Regions from separate parts of the Vibrio tritonius genome, predicted to be linked through region 3. Evidence: predicted binding sites of a transcription regulator. Region 3 holds the regulator's gene; each other region holds the start of a gene.
What was found. The regulator PurR, encoded in region 3, represses purine synthesis genes. The targets are predictions, from matches to a motif close to TNANGNAAACGTTTNCNTNA.
Positions count from the first base shown of each region.

Region 1: the regulator PurR is predicted to act here: its motif matches at 1,524-1,543, upstream of purE (5-(carboxyamino)imidazole ribonucleotide mutase).
Region 2: the regulator PurR is predicted to act here: its motif matches at 1,270-1,289, upstream of purT (formate-dependent phosphoribosylglycinamide formyltransferase).
Region 4: the regulator PurR is predicted to act here: its motif matches at 1,827-1,846, upstream of purL (phosphoribosylformylglycinamidine synthase).

Region 1 is NZ_AP014635.1:42,051-46,026, reverse strand. Features, by position in the region: gene hemF (oxygen-dependent coproporphyrinogen oxidase) at 1-794, opposite strand, end outside; gene JCM16456_RS00210 (L-threonylcarbamoyladenylate synthase) at 854-1,411, opposite strand; gene purE (5-(carboxyamino)imidazole ribonucleotide mutase) at 1,610-2,095, shown strand; gene JCM16456_RS00200 (5-(carboxyamino)imidazole ribonucleotide synthase) at 2,099-3,232, shown strand; gene JCM16456_RS00195 (DNA topoisomerase family protein) at 3,344-3,919, opposite strand; gene JCM16456_RS00190 (DUF494 family protein) at 3,935-3,976, opposite strand, start outside.
Region 2 is NZ_AP014635.1:2,090,138-2,094,113, forward strand. Features, by position in the region: gene cdd (cytidine deaminase) at 123-1,016, shown strand; gene purT (formate-dependent phosphoribosylglycinamide formyltransferase) at 1,355-2,530, shown strand; gene JCM16456_RS09190 (thiopurine S-methyltransferase) at 2,595-3,242, opposite strand; gene JCM16456_RS09195 (RelA/SpoT domain-containing protein) at 3,556-3,976, shown strand, end outside.
Region 3 is NZ_AP014635.1:1,355,526-1,359,501, forward strand. Features, by position in the region: gene JCM16456_RS06125 (TfoX/Sxy family DNA transformation protein) at 439-1,026, opposite strand; cyclic di-GMP riboswitch class I at 1,140-1,241, opposite strand; gene purR (HTH-type transcriptional repressor PurR) at 1,400-2,401, opposite strand; gene JCM16456_RS23600 (hypothetical protein) at 2,833-3,000, opposite strand; gene torR (two-component system response regulator TorR) at 3,377-3,976, shown strand, end outside.
Region 4 is NZ_AP014635.1:2,572,148-2,576,123, forward strand. Features, by position in the region: gene purL (phosphoribosylformylglycinamidine synthase) at 1-1,675, opposite strand, end outside; partial or broken gene mltF (membrane-bound lytic murein transglycosylase MltF) at 2,149-3,601, shown strand.

The DNA.
Region 1 (3,976 bases), 1.3 Mb from region 3:
CCGCCAGTTTGCAAACCAAATAACGTACCTCGGTCAAACACTAAGTTGAATTCAACATAACGACCACGGCGATACAGCTGGAATTGGCGCTCTCGCTCCCCGTAAGGAGTTGCTTTACGTTTTTCAACGATCGGCACATAAGCTTTCGCATAGCCTTCACCCACCGCTTTAATGTAATCAAAGCAAGTAGCAAAGTCCCATTGATTTAAGTCATCAAAAAACAACCCGCCAATCCCGCGAGTCTCTTCTCGGTGCGGCAAGAAGAAATAACGATCACACCATGCTTTATGTTCGGCATAAACATCATCACCAAATGGTTGGCATAACGCTTTAGCTTGGTCATGCCAAAAATGACAATCTTCAGCAAAAGGATAAAAGGGGGTGAGATCGAAACCACCACCAAACCACCAAATGGGATCTTCACCTTCTTTTTCAGCAATGAAGAAACGCACGTTGGCATGTGACGTCGGTACATATGGGTTTTTGGGATGAATGACCAATGACACTCCCATGGCTTCAAAACGGCGCCCTGCTAATTCTGGGCGATGAGCCGTTGCAGAGGCGGGCATCGCATTCCCAGTCACATGAGAGAAGTTCACGCCACCTTGTTCAATCACTTCACCATCACGCAGTACCCGCGAACGACCGCCACCACCAAGACGCTCACCTGGCTCTCGATACCAAGCATCTTCAATAAATTCTCCGACGCCGTCTGCCTTAGCCAGTTGTTGGCAGATATCATCTTGTAATGACATCAAAAATTGTTTTACGGCTGCTTTGTCTACGACTGACATGACTTTCTCCTCGTTAGGGCGACTTTCTATTTTTACTCTGTATCCGGTTGAGTTCGGATTTAGCCCTGTCTAATAACTTGTAATGTTTTAGCGTCACGAATTTCGCTTGGCTTGTTACGCCCACCCGTCTCACCAATCAATACTGCTACTAATTTGTCACCTAGCTGCTCCATCACTTCAGCAGTAGTCATGCAAGGTGGCTGACCAGAAAGATTGGCACTGGTCGAAGTAATCGGTTTGCCATAGGCCAAACACAATTGTTGGACTAACGGATGATCGGTAACACGCACAGCAATGGTATCAAACTGACCACTTACCCAATGAGATACTCGAGGACTCGCTGGCATAATCCACGTAACCGGCCCAGGCCAACTTGCTTTAACGTGAGCTAATTGTTCGGCAGTCAATTGTTTCTCATCTATATAAGGAAGCAACTGTTCATAAGTAGCCGCGATTAAAATTAGCCCTTTCTCCACGGGACGCTGCTTTAGTGCGAGTAATTTTTCTACTGCTGCAACATTGTCAGGATCACACCCAACCCCAAACACACCTTCCGTTGGATAAGCCAGCACATCTCCTTTTTGAAGTGCTTGTACCGCTAATTCAAAGTTATTCACCACAACGTCCTACGCTGATCAATATTCTGTAATTTCCCCTAGTGTACAAATTATCCGTTTGATCACCTAAACCAAATTGCCATTGCGAAAAATACCAGTGAAACACAACCACTGGCGCAAACGTTTGCTTGCAATTAAAAACCCCGTATAATGCGCCCGAATGCTCACTAAATAATTTAATGCTTGAAGGAGTTGGAGATGAAAGTTGGAATTATCATGGGGTCTAAATCAGACTGGCCGACAATGAAATTAGCCGCTGACATGTTAGATAAGTTTGGTATCGCTTACGAAACCAAAGTGGTTTCAGCGCACCGAACTCCTCAACTTCTTGCAGACTATGCCACCAGCGCAAAAGAACGCGGTTTGAAAGTCATCATCGCCGGTGCCGGCGGTGCTGCACACCTACCAGGTATGACAGCAGCATTCACTAGCCTCCCAGTACTTGGCGTCCCAGTACAGTCTCGTGCTCTAAAAGGTATGGACTCTCTGCTCTCTATTGTTCAGATGCCAAAAGGGATTGCAGTGGGTACATTGGCAATTGGTGAAGCGGGTGCAGCAAATGCTGGTATTTTGGCGGCACAAATCATTGGCACTCACGATGAAGAAGTCATGGCTAAAGTAGAGGCGTTTCGCGCAGAACAGACAGAAACCGTCTTAGCTAACCCAAATCCTGAAGAGGAATAAGCAATGCACGTATTGGTACTAGGTTCAGGTCAATTAGCACGAATGATGTCTCTTGCAGGAGCACCATTGAATATCACTATGTCTGCGTATGACGTGACAACCGATCGAGTTGTTCATCCGCTCACGCAAGCCGTAATTGAACAAACGCTTGATCAAGCGATTGCAGCTGCTGACGTAATTACCGCTGAATTTGAGCACATTCCACATGACATTCTCGCAATTTGCGACAAAAGTGGAAAATTTCGACCAAGTACCGATGCGATCAAAGCTGGTGGCGATCGCCGTCTTGAAAAAACGCTACTAGATAACTCTGGCGTTAAAAATGCGACCTATTACGTCATTAACAATCGTGCCGATTTTGATGCTGCGATTCAGCACGTTGGCATACCAATGGTACTGAAAAGCGCTCTTGGCGGCTACGATGGTAAAGGACAATGGCGACTAAAAGACGCTGCTCAAGTGGATACCATTTGGCAAGAGATGCAAGAGTGCCTAAATAGCTCCACTCTCCAAGCCATTGTTGCAGAACAATTTGTACCATTTGATCGTGAAGTTTCACTCGTAGGTGCTCGCAGCGCTTCTGGCGAAGTGGCCGTTTATCCTCTTGCAGAAAACATCCATGTCAATGGTGTTTTGAGCCTATCAACTGCCATTGATGCACCAGAGCTGCAAGAACAAGCAAAACAAATGTTTACGGCAGTAGCCAATAGCCTAGATTATATTGGTGTATTAGCGATTGAGTTCTTTGATGTCAACGGTGAGCTACTCGTCAACGAAATCGCCCCTCGCGTACATAACTCAGGTCACTGGACTCAACAAGGTGCAGAGGTTTGTCAGTTTGAAAACCATGTTCGTGCCGTATGCGGTTTGCCACTGGGTAGCACCAAACTGGTTCGTGAGACAGCCATGATCAATATCCTTGGTGAAGACACTCTACCAAATGCGCTACTTGCTATGGAAGGTTGCCACATTCATTGGTACGGCAAAGACAAACGCCCTGGTCGTAAAATGGGTCACATTAACGTGACTGCAGATTACAGCGGTGAACTACAACGTAAACTGTGTGAAATAGCAGACCATTTAGATGAAAATGCATTTCCAGCAGTACACGAAGTCGCGCAAAAGATTCGTTCTTAATGAATGACTAATCACCGACTACCAATAAAAAACGGCGCTACTAGGCGCCGTTTTTTTATTCTTCACTCAAAGATAACTACTCCACTATCGCAACTGACGCGCGATAGCCGATTACTCTTCGGTTTCCACTTCCGTTTGTAGATGACCACATTTACGGCTTGCACATTGTAAACGCACTTTGCCAGCCACTTTCTTCTCAACCAATAACGAAAAACCGCACTCTTCACACACACCTTCGATCGGAGGCTGATTAACCGCAAACTTACACTTAGGGTAAGCATCACAGGCATAAAACATTTTGCCAAACCGGTTTTTGCGTTCGATAAGATGCCCCTTTCCACATTCAGGGCACAACACGGTACTCGCAGGAGCCTCTTCTTCTGGCCCATCTAAAGATTCAATATGGTGACACTGAGGGTATGAACTACACCCAATAAACATACCGAACCGCCCTTGGCGTAACACCAATTCATTGCCACATTCAGGGCAAGGTACACCGAGTTCTTTGATGATATGTCCATCATTTTGATACAATGGTTTGATGTATTCACAGGACGGGTAATGGCTACACCCTAAAAAAGGCCCATGCTTACCATGACGAATAACAAGTGGGTTGCCACATTGAGGACAAGCTTCTTGAGCTTGTCCTGCCGTAGAAAATAAAGGTTGGTCTGATTTACCGCTCATGTTGCCTATCTTTGATTAATGGAGAATGCCCTGTTCTTTGGTATAAAGCAGCTCTTC
Region 2 (3,976 bases), 730 kb from region 3:
AGTGTGATCTCACTCTCCTTATGTAACATAATTAAATCGTTTCATTTTAAATGTGATATTGATCACATCGTTATTTTGAGCGTCTCTTACACTACTATTCCATAAACAAACAAGGACAGCTTATGAAAGGCCGTATTCAAGAGGCACTGAACAGCTTACCAACGCAGATCGCTGAGTATCTGACGCCTATCGTGTTAGCTCAAGACTTTGACGCAACTATCTCTGCAGAACAATTCAGCCAACTTATTGACATAACGGGTTATCAAGACGCTGATTTGCGAGTCTGTTTACTGCCATTAGCCGCGGCTTACGCCTATGTTCCTATTTCTAATTTTTATGTAGGGGCTTTGGTTCGTGGTTTAAGTGGTCGCCTCTACTTTGGTGCGAACATGGAATTCTATGGCGCTCAACTCGGTCAAACGATTCATGCAGAGCAAGCAGGTATTAGCCATGCATGGATGAAAGGTGAAGTGGGCATTATCGATGTAACAGTTAACCACACCCCTTGTGGTCATTGTCGTCAATTTATGAATGAGCTGACCACCGCGAAGACCATGAAAATCCAATTGCCTGCTCGTGTTGGCCAATCTTTGCAACACTATTTGCCAGAGTCATTTGGCCCAAGTGATCTTGATATCACAACTCTACTAATGGGAACGATCGACCATAGTTACAGTAGTGACAGCGACAACGAGTTAGTTCAGTTGGGTGTACAAGCCCTCAATCGCAGCCACGCGCCTTACACCCAAAATTTCAGTGGTGTTAGCCTAGCGACCAGCACAGGCCATCGCTACAGCGGTGCATATGCAGAAAACGCGGCGTTTAACCCTAGCCTACCGCCACTGCAAGTCGCCCTAGTACAGCTACGCATGGGAGGCGATGAATTTTCGTCGATTACCCAAGCAGCGCTTGCCGAAATGGCCACTGCATCAATCAGTCATTTGGCCTGCACACAATCCACTCTCGATGCCATTAACCCTGATATCGAGTTAGATTACGCAGCGCTTTCGTCATAACATCCCCAAATAACCTCAAGATGTTGAATTCTGCATCTTGAGGTTATTTGGATACAATTAGCGGCAACAGTGTGTTTGAGACACTATTGTCGCTGTTCAAAACCTCTTATCGACTATTCGCTTGATTTATCGTTAAGTTCTCTTTTTTTCTTATCACTTCACCGCATAATAGTTGTGCGATACGTTATGGTTCAATGACATAAAGGCGTCATTTATCCAGCGTAAAGTCATCGGCATTATTTCCATAGTAGCGGCACGCAAACGTTTGCTTTTCTGTTTTTTTTGCGTATCATTGCCGCAACTTCACAAAGTGATACAAACGTAATAAGGATTTCCGTATGTTGGGGACTGCTACCCGAGCAAATGCTACTCGTGTTTTACTTCTTGGTTCTGGTGAGCTAGGCAAAGAAGTGGCGATTGAATGTCAACGCCTAGGCCTAGAAGTGATTGCCTGTGACCGATACGCTGATGCGCCCGCGATGCAAGTGGCACATCGCAGCTATGTGTTCAATATGCTTGATGGCGAAGAGCTACAAAAAGTCATTGAAGCAGAAAAACCACATTTTGTGGTCCCTGAAGTTGAAGCTATCGCAACCGCTAAATTGGTTGAATTGGAACAGCAAGGTCTTAACGTGGTGCCTACAGCGAATGCAACCCGTTTGACCATGAACCGTGAAGGCATTCGTCGCCTAGCAGCAGAAGAACTGTCTCTACCAACATCACCTTACCGTTTCGCTGATAGCTACGAAGACTTTGCAGCCGCTGTTGCAGAAGTCGGCATCCCTTGTGTGTGTAAACCTGTCATGAGTTCATCGGGTAAAGGCCAAAGCGTTATCAAAACCGAAGCAGATGTTGATAAAGCTTGGCAATACGCGCAAGAAGGTGGCCGTACCGGTGCAGGCCGAGTGATCGTTGAAGGCTTTATTGATTTTGATTACGAAATTACCCTACTAACAGTTCGTGCAGTTGATGGCGTGCATTTCTGCGCTCCTATCGGCCACCGCCAAGAAGATGGTGATTATCGTGAATCTTGGCAGCCGCAAGTGATGTCTGAAAACGCCTTAAAAGCCGCAGAATATGTTGCAGAGCAAGTAGTTAATGCCCTAGGTGGTTACGGAATCTTTGGTGTAGAGCTGTTTGTTAAAGGCGACAAAGTTATTTTCAACGAAGTATCTCCTCGCCCGCACGACACTGGCTTAGTTACTCTTGTTTCTCAAGACATGTCGGAATTTGCGCTGCATGTTCGTGCCTTTACAGGCATGCCAATAGGCAAGATCACGCAATACGGCGCTTGTGCATCCGCAGCAATTCTCGGTCAAGGCACTTCACAGAATCTTGCGTTTTGTGGTTTAGAAGACGCTCTATCGCTCCCACAAACGCAAATTCGTTTGTTTGCTAAACCAGAAATCAACGGCCGCCGTCGCCTAGGCGTAGCGCTTGCTCGCGGTAAAGATACCCAACAAGCGGTTGATAAAGCCATTGATTGCGCAAAAGCGGTAAAAATCGAATACTAAAACTCGATACATATGTTTTCATAAAAGTAAAAAGCACGTGAATCACGTGCTTTTTTTTTACGAACTAACTCTCGATCAACCAAACTGTTTCAGCAAATCTTGAAAGGCCTTTTTTGGCTCTTTGTGGTCCTTTTGCTGATTCCTCATTGCAATCAAGTAAAGTCACTTTTAAACCATCAAATAGTTCACAGATTTCCTGCTCAGCGACACTAAATGGTGGCCCAGCCAACTCCTCTTGTGGGTAATCTAAAGATACAAGCAACATCCGGCCGCCAGGCTTGAGTAATAGCTTAATACGTTCGGCATAAGCAACACGCATCTCTGGCGGTAAAGCAACTAATGCGGCGCGATCATAAATTAAATCCACTTTGTCGACTGGAGCAGTAAAAAAGTCTCCGGTATACAGTGAAAGCTCATCAAACTGATAGAGCTCATGATGATTCCCTAATTGAGTCACTAACGGTGTATAAAAGTGTTCCGCGAAAAAAGCGCGCACCGCTATTTGGCTAAGCTCTACTCCAACGACCTCATTATGGCGCTCTGCGAGCCATACTAAGTCCTCACTTTTACCGCACAAAGGTACCAGTACACTCTCTTCACGTTGAGGTTCTAGAACCGACCAGAACTGAGTTAATAGCGGATTAACATCATGGAGGTGGAAGCCAATTTTATTGCTGGCCCATTTGTTGTGCCAAAATTCAGGGTCATTCATTGTGTTTCTCTCGCACGTCTTTGGAGGGCTCAGACTACCTGATTCCATTTTGTAAAGGTAGCCATTTTGTATCAAGCTTTGACACTTTTCGTTACATTCTCACTTGGGAACCAATTAGCTACGTAACAGTCTGATTAAATGTAGCTTTTAATATTGCTCACGCCAATAGACTGTCAGATATAGGTCAAGAGGATTGTAATCGATTTAGTGAGCCCCATATCTTAAGAGCAACATACTCGAACTCCGAACGCCTTGGTGTCATAGAAACTTTTTGTTCCCATTCTGACCCAATAGCGTAAGCTAAGGAGAGTAAATGAGCCTATTATTACGCACCACCGCGATCATGCTGTTATTGTTCAGCCGTGCGCCTGCATTTGCAGCCACCTCTGTCGATACCAGCGCCAAGGAAGATCGTAGCGAATCGCAAAATGAAATTAGCTCAAGTGTCTTTCGTCATAGTTTGAGTGGTCTTTACGGTATTCAAAGCAACAACACTCGAGTGATTCAACCCTATAACGACTTTACTGTGCTCTATAGTAAAGCTCACCAAGCACAACATGAATTGGAAAGTTTGTGTAAAAGTGCTGCTATGCAAACCACCACATCCGTGCATTTCTCCGGCGTGAAATCAGAGCAACGAGCTTTAGATAAAATTGATTCCGAGTTTAATGGTCAAGCAGAACGTATCACCGACCTTGCTCGCGCAACGATTGTTGCTGACGATGTACCAAGCC
Region 3 (3,976 bases):
CATCGCCTAAGCACATGCGTGATGACCTAATTCAGGCTGGCACATCACACATATGTGAGATTCAAAACTAAACGACAAATATACCCATCACCAATTCGCTAAAACAGCATCTTGAGATGACTTGGGTATGACTAAATCACTGCTTTTCTATTGTCACTCCATTTTAATGATGAATGAAAAATTAATGATGAAATAGTCAGTGTTCACCAAACCAAACAACGCATATGGATGTGAAGTTGGGCTCGCAGTACAGTTATTACTATGTCTCGGATTTTGGGGGCACCACTATAGTAACGTGATTTGTCATTAAGAAAATGCTGAAATGGAATGCGGACTAATGTTGTCCTACTGATGGACGAAAAAATGCCTACTTTTATGACAGGCAAAAAAAAGCACCCACTAAAGTGAGTGCTTTCGTTACTCTTACTAGCTAATCTTCTACAAGCGTTGCATTAACTCATCGCGGCGATTCTGAGGAATCACTGACCAATGCTTCCCTTCAATTGCGCCTTCTAGAGCCCAAAGAAGTTCAATGCTTACATCATTAGAGTGAGTCTGCTGTATCGCTTTATACGCTTCTACAGAGCCTTTCTCATGAAGCTCTTCAACCGATTCGATACCTGCTTTACGCAACATACGTTCTGTTGCTAGACGTAAATTAGGTAAGTCTTTCAATCGGTTAGGTTTTGCTTGAGCTTGAGTTTTACGCTCTTGCTTAGCAATAACCAAAGCTTCTTTTGCTTCTTTCAGGATTTTTTCTGGGGCTTCCCAGAAGTTGTCTGGAAGAGCAAAGTATTTAGTAACCACTGGGAAACCACGTTTTTTGTAAACGTAAGGTTCTAAGCCTTGCTGCTTGTATTTTTCTGAACAATTATCATCTGCTCGGATGTGAAGTTTGTCATTAACAACCAATGCAAACATTGTGTCGTCAACAAAAATTCCAAATCCGCCGAACATTGAACGAGATTTTACGCGTCCTAAGTTTTCAAACAGACGCATTGAGTCTTTTAATATTGGTTTATCCATGCCTTTAGTCTCGGTGTATTAACAATACGCCACCAAAATCAGGTCCGAGAATGTAGCAAAAGAATGCAAAGATTGTGTCAGTAAGAAGTTAACGTCTTATATGCATTTTTGCCATCGGTAACCCCGCTACCTACCCAGAGCCAGAAAATACCATCTAAGGGTTTAGGCCGGAGGCTTTGCGTCCCACCTTTTCAGATGGTTTGCCCTGTACGTGACATTTCGTTCACTAGAGTAATCTTAAACTTGAATATAAATCACAAAAAAATTCGCCTAATGTGATGTCGGTCCAAAAAATCACTGTATTTTTAATAACCGACATTTTCATCAATAAGATTGTGTCTCAAAAGTGAAAATATAATGTAACACTATGATATTAAAGTTTTTTTACGGTATTTCGTGCGACAAGTTCAGGGTGCATCTCAAAAATGCGACGATCATGTGCTTTGTTTTTGATCCTTTCTAGTAGGATCTCAAAGGCATTTTTACCCACACGACGTTTTGGTTGGTGAATGGTCGTCAGTGGTGGAGAGAAATACTCAGAAAGCTCGATATTATCGTAACCTACGACAGAAATATCATCAGGCACTTTCACGCCTTTTTGTTGTAATCGACTCATTAAACCCAGTGCCATGGTGTCGTTAAAACAGAATACCGCGGTTGGTTTGTGATCCATCGCAAGAATTTTATCTGCAGCGAGCACGGCTGTATCACATTCGAAGTTGCCTTCCAAAATCCAATCTTCATTGACGGGCAGGTTGGCTTCTGCCATTGCCCGACGAAAACCAACAATGCGTTCTCTACACGCCATTTTAGAAAAATGACCGCTTAAACACGCGATGTCTTTGTGACCATTATCGATGAGGTGTTTAGTGGCAATGTAGCCACCTTCTTCTGAGTTATCCATAATGGTGTCGGCTTGAGAATCCTCAAGACCCCAGTCCATAATGACTTTTGGAATGTCTGAGTGACCTTCGAGCATTTCCATTAGTTCTGGAGTCATGTCTGAACACATCACCAAAATGCCATCAACGCGCTTTTCTGCCAGCATGCGAACATAGTCGCGTTGTTTTTCATAAATACCGCCAGTATTACACAAGATCAGTGTATAACCTTGGCGATAGCAGTAGCTTTCCACACCATCAATGACTTCAGAGAAAAACTGGTTAGTTGATTGAGTCACCAACATACCAATCGTGCGAGTCGTGTTGCATTTCAAACTACGAGCGACCGCGCTAGGGGCATAGTTGAGCTCTTTTACCGCTGCCAACACTTTCTCTTGTGTTGCTTCGGCTACGAAACGGGTTTTGTTAATTACGTGTGATACAGTGGTGGTTGACACGCCAGCAATGCGTGCAACATCTTTTATAGTCGCCATTGGTTGTTCCCATCGATATCTGCTGACAAGGACAAAGATTTACAGTATTGACCACTTCAACAGGTGTTGATTCGATATGTTAGTGAAGCTTAAAAGTAGTAAAAACACAAAAACCGCTTCATAACAGCGGTTTAAGTAAAATTTCTATAGATTATCGTTTGCGCTATCGATTTTAGACTGCTATCGAACTGCCCGCAATGAAAAATTCATCTTAGTTTGATATCAAGCGTTTTCTCATTGTGTTACGTAAGAAGGGCAGAGTTTCTCGTTAGATGACTGAGGATGCACGCATAATTTGCTCTAATTGACCACGTGAATGTGAAGGCGCGGCTTTAGTTTTAGCATCTTGAGGATATACCCAAGTAACCTCAAGATGCTGTTTCAGCGAGAATGTATTCGCTCATAGGCAAGGCACCGATTTGAATACCTAGTTATTCTACGTAGAAAATCGGTAACGTAGCATAGAAGCGAATACAACTCGCCCTTTGGGAGCTCATCAACAAGCCCATCTCTGCGCCCAATGACGTTGAAAGGGAATGACCATTCCTGCCGTCATTGAGCTTGACCTGTGCTCGTTGATGAAGCTCTGAAGTCTGCATCTTGAGGTCATTTGGGTATAAAAGTATAAAGGCCAATAGATAAACTGGCTCTCAGTTATCTATACCTCGGTTTTGGTCACAATTACGTTTAATAAAAATCATTAAATTTATTAAATGAACTTAACGAATAGAAATGAATATTATTTCCTTATTCAGAAAATAAATGAGTAACAATGTGACAAAAAAGAAGTCAAATTTTTACAATTTTGAGAAATGGAAATAAAGTCTTTTATTTCGATTGTTCAAATAAAGCAAAATGTTATCGAAGCTTGTTTTGAATCAATAAAGCATCAGGTTTTAAGTATGTACTCTAGAATTGTGACCATCTATGAATAGAATGAATAGGGATTTAATTTAGCGGAATAAAGTGACGTCTATGAGTTATCACTTATTAGTCGTAGAAAGCGACAGAGACACCCGAGTGACTTTGGTCGATTATTTTAAACGAGAGGGCTACCAGATTTCTGTCGCGGATACAGGCGCAGAAATGCGGGAGGTTTTACGTCAGCAGGCTATTGATTTGGTGCTGATGGAAACCAATCTTCAATTTGATGACAGCCTTATGTTAACTCGTGAATTACGCAGTCATTCAGATGTCGGTATTATTCTCATTAATGGTAGAGAAGACAGTATAGATAGAATTATTGGCTTGGAAATGGGAGCTGATGATTATATTGCAAGACCGTTTGAGCTAAGAGAAATATTAGCGAGAGTGAAAAATTTAACTTGGCGAGTATCTAATTGTCGTTCTGGTTCACTCGAAACTAATTCAAGCAATCAACTTCTCCATTTTGGAGAATGGTCGTTTGATATACAACGCCGAGCTTTAAGTCTCAATGGCGAGCCTATTAAATTGACGAAAGCAGAGTACGAATTACTCGTGGCATTAACCTCTAATCCACACCAAGTTCTTAGTCGCGAGGCAATTTTAGATATGATCAGTCATCGGGTTGATGCACCAAATGATCGGACGATC
Region 4 (3,976 bases), 1.2 Mb from region 3:
TCTCTGGCGCAACGGCCAACACATAACGTTCTTGAGATTCGTTACACCAGATTTCTAGTGGGCTCATGCCTGGTTCATCGTTTGGCACGTCACGTAGTTGGAATTTACCACCACGGCCGCCATCATCGACAAGCTCTGGTAATGCGTTAGAGATACCGCCCGCGCCCACATCGTGGATAAACGCGATTGGGTTCGCTTCACCTAGCTGCCAACAACGGTCGATCACTTCCTGACAACGACGTTCCATTTCTGGGTTTTCACGTTGAACAGAAGCAAAATCCAAATCTTCAGCAGATTGACCAGACGCCATTGAAGACGCAGCGCCACCGCCAAGACCGATGTTCATTGCAGGGCCGCCAAGTACGATTAGGCTTGCACCAACAGGAATCTCTTTTTTCTGTACGTGTTCATCACGGATGTTACCCATACCACCAGCAATCATGATTGGCTTGTGGTAACCACGAATTTCTTCACCAGCGTGAGAAGTTACTTTTTCTTCGTAAGTACGGAAGTAACCCAATAGGTTTGGACGACCAAATTCGTTGTTAAATGCCGCGCCGCCAAGAGGGCCTTCTAGCATGATATCTAGCGCATTAACGATGCGACCAGGTTTACCGAAATCGCTTTCCCAAGGTTGAACAAATTCTGGAATACGTAAGTTCGATACAGAGAAACCAACCAAGCCTGCTTTTGGTTTACCACCGATACCCGTTGCGCCTTCATCACGGATTTCGCCGCCTGAACCAGTCGATGCGCCCGGCCATGGAGAGATAGCTGTTGGGTGGTTGTGCGTTTCCACTTTCATCAAGATGTGCGCATCTTCATGGTGGTAACCATATTCGTTGCTGTCTGGGTTCGGGAAGAAACGACCCACTTTAGAACCTTCCATCACTGCCGCGTTATCTTTGTATGCAGATAGCACGTAGTCTGGGTGAGTTTCCATGGTGTTCTTGATCATTTTGAACAGTGACTTCTCTTGCTTCACGCCGTCGATAGTCCAATCTGCGTTGAAGATCTTGTGACGACAGTGCTCTGAGTTTGCTTGAGCAAACATCATCAGTTCGATGTCGTTCGGGTTACGACCCAGTTTAGTGAAGTTCTCTACTAAATAGTCAATTTCGTCTTCAGCAAGAGCCAGACCGAGGGAAACGTTTGCTTCTTCAAGCGCAACACGACCGCCGTTTAAGATATCAACCGGAGTCAATGGTGCTGGTTCTGCGTGGCTAAATAATGCTTCAGCCGCTTCAAGTTCAGTAAATACCACTTCCATCATACGATCGTGGATCAGTGCTTTCACAGCTTGAACTTGTTCATCAGTCAGCGGTTGCTCTGATTCAATGTAGTAAGCCGTACCACGTTCTAGACGCTGTACAGAAGCTAGACCACAGTTATGAGCAATATCAGTAGATTTAGAAGACCAAGGAGAGATTGTACCAGGGCGTGGCGTTACAAGAAGCAGTAAACCTTGTGGTTCATGCTCTTGAATTGTTGGGCCGTAAGTCAATAACTTCGCTAGTTTTTCGAGTTCTTGACTGTCCAGATCTGCGCTAAGGTTCGCAAAATGCATAAACTCGGCATAGATGTTGGTCACAGGCAGATTTTGTTCACGACAAGTTTCAATCAGTTTGCTGACACGAAACTCAGAAAGAGCTGGGGAACCACGCAAAATTCTCATGTGCTTAGGTCTCTATTAACTAGTGTGTGAGATAGATATTGGAATAAACTTAATAATTACAGTTGGTTACTGCTCAATAATTAAACTTATACCAATTTCAACTCTGGATTGCGTGCGCATTATAGAGGATTTTTTTTTGTGACGTAACACCAAAAGCAACCGTTTGCGTCATTTTTTTTATGAATTTTGAAATTAACCGCGTTTGATGACAAATAAATACACGCTCCACAGATTTTTTTCTTTTGTTGCTTTTACACAATCCTTGTTAGCGCGGGCGTTACACCCTAGCTTACTTAAAAAACAAATCCCTAAGTGCGAAAATGGACACATCTCATGCAACAGAAAGTGCCCAAAACGATGGTTAATAGGTATAATTACCCAAAACAGATGGCGTATTGGTTTGTCAAAACTTTGCCAGAAGCACCGCCTTTATCAATGATAGGGCCACCACCGCTGTAAGAGAAATTGTATTAATGACAAAGCTTTCTTCCGATACTTTAAGTCGTAGTCTATTGTTCCTTTTTGTAGCTATTCTACTATCTGGCTGCCAAATTGACTCCGATCCCAAAAGCGAATTAGAGCAAATTCGTGAACGCGGGGTATTGCGTGTTGGCACCTTAAATAACCAGCTTTCGTACTATATTGGTCCCGATGGTCCTGCAGGGTTAGACTACGAACTAACTCGTGAGTTCGCACGAGAACTTGGGGTAAAACTTGAGATAAAACCTGCTTACCGCCTATCGAGCTTATTTCCTGCGCTAAAAAATGGCGAGATCGACATTATTGCCGCAGGTCTAAGCCAATCAGAGCAACGTGTTAACGATTTTCGAGCAGGTCCTGCGTACTATTACGTATCGCAACAATTAGTTTATAAACAGGGGCAATGGCATCCGCGCAATATAGAACAATTAATAGCCAAACAAGAACAGCTCTTTAAAGAGACTGAGTACAAACCCATTTTAAGTGTGGTGGAAGATTCTCATTTTGAGACAACGCTACACGACCTAAAACAGACTTACCCTGATTTTCGGTTCCACATCGACCAAGATTCGGACATTAACGATCTGTTAAAACAAGTCTCCGAAGGTGAGCTCATGTTTACCATGGCCGACTCGGTACAAGTATCCCTTGCGCAACGTATTTATCCTGATTTAGCCGTTGCGGTTGAGATGACAGAAGACCAACCTATCTCTTGGTTTATGCGTCGCTCAGACGATGAAAGTCTTTATGCCTTAATGATCGAATTCTTTGGCGACTTAAAACAGTCAGGTTATTTAGCCTCATTAGAAGAGAAATACATTGGCCATATCGGTACGTTCGATTACGTGGATACTCGCGCACTGATTCGTGCACTAGATACGCGTCTAATGAAATGGGTACCCCTATTTCAAAAATACTCTGGCGAATTTGACTGGCGTTTAATTGCGGCTGTTGCCTATCAAGAATCCCACTGGAACCCTAGAGCCAAATCGCCAACTGGGGTACGTGGAATGATGATGCTTACACTGCCCACAGCACGCAGTGTCGGAGTGGTGAATCGACTTAACCCTGAACAATCGGTTCGAGGTGGGGTTGCGTATTTACAACGTATGGTTAGTCGTATTCCTGATTCGATACCAGAACATGAAAAAATTTGGTTTGCCCTCGCCTCCTACAACGTCGGTTATGGTCATATGATGGATGCAAGACGCCTTACCAAGCTGCAAGGTGGCGATCCAAACTCATGGGGTGATGTTAAAGATCGACTACCACAATTGCGTCAGAAAAAATATTTCCGCCAAACACAATACGGTTACGCACGCGGAGATGAAGCGCTCATGTATGTAGAGAACATCCGTCGCTATTATCAAAGCATTATTGGTCATATGGAACGACGCCAGATAATAACCGGCGATGACAGTACAGATGACTTGACCGTTATCAATGTTGCAACCCCATTGTCGGCCGACGACCAAGTACTAAGTGATAATAATCTTCCAGTTAAGTCAAAACCGACTGAAGATGTGACAAATAGCAAGAAAGCCAAATAAAGACGCCGACTGTAACGAAATTATCACTTGATCTTTATCGGGAAAACCCATAAAACTTAGGTGAGCTCGTAAGAAATTGTTTTCTATTTTTGAACATCTTACGAGCTTATCGTACCAACGATAGATAATCACCAACCTGTTCAGTTACTCACTGTATGAAACCGTACGGTTTTACTGTTTGTTATACGTCCTTTGAATAATAAGTCCGATAAACATACAGACGAAACCTTAGCGTTATCACTCATAAATCTGGCATAGTCATCACCTGAAA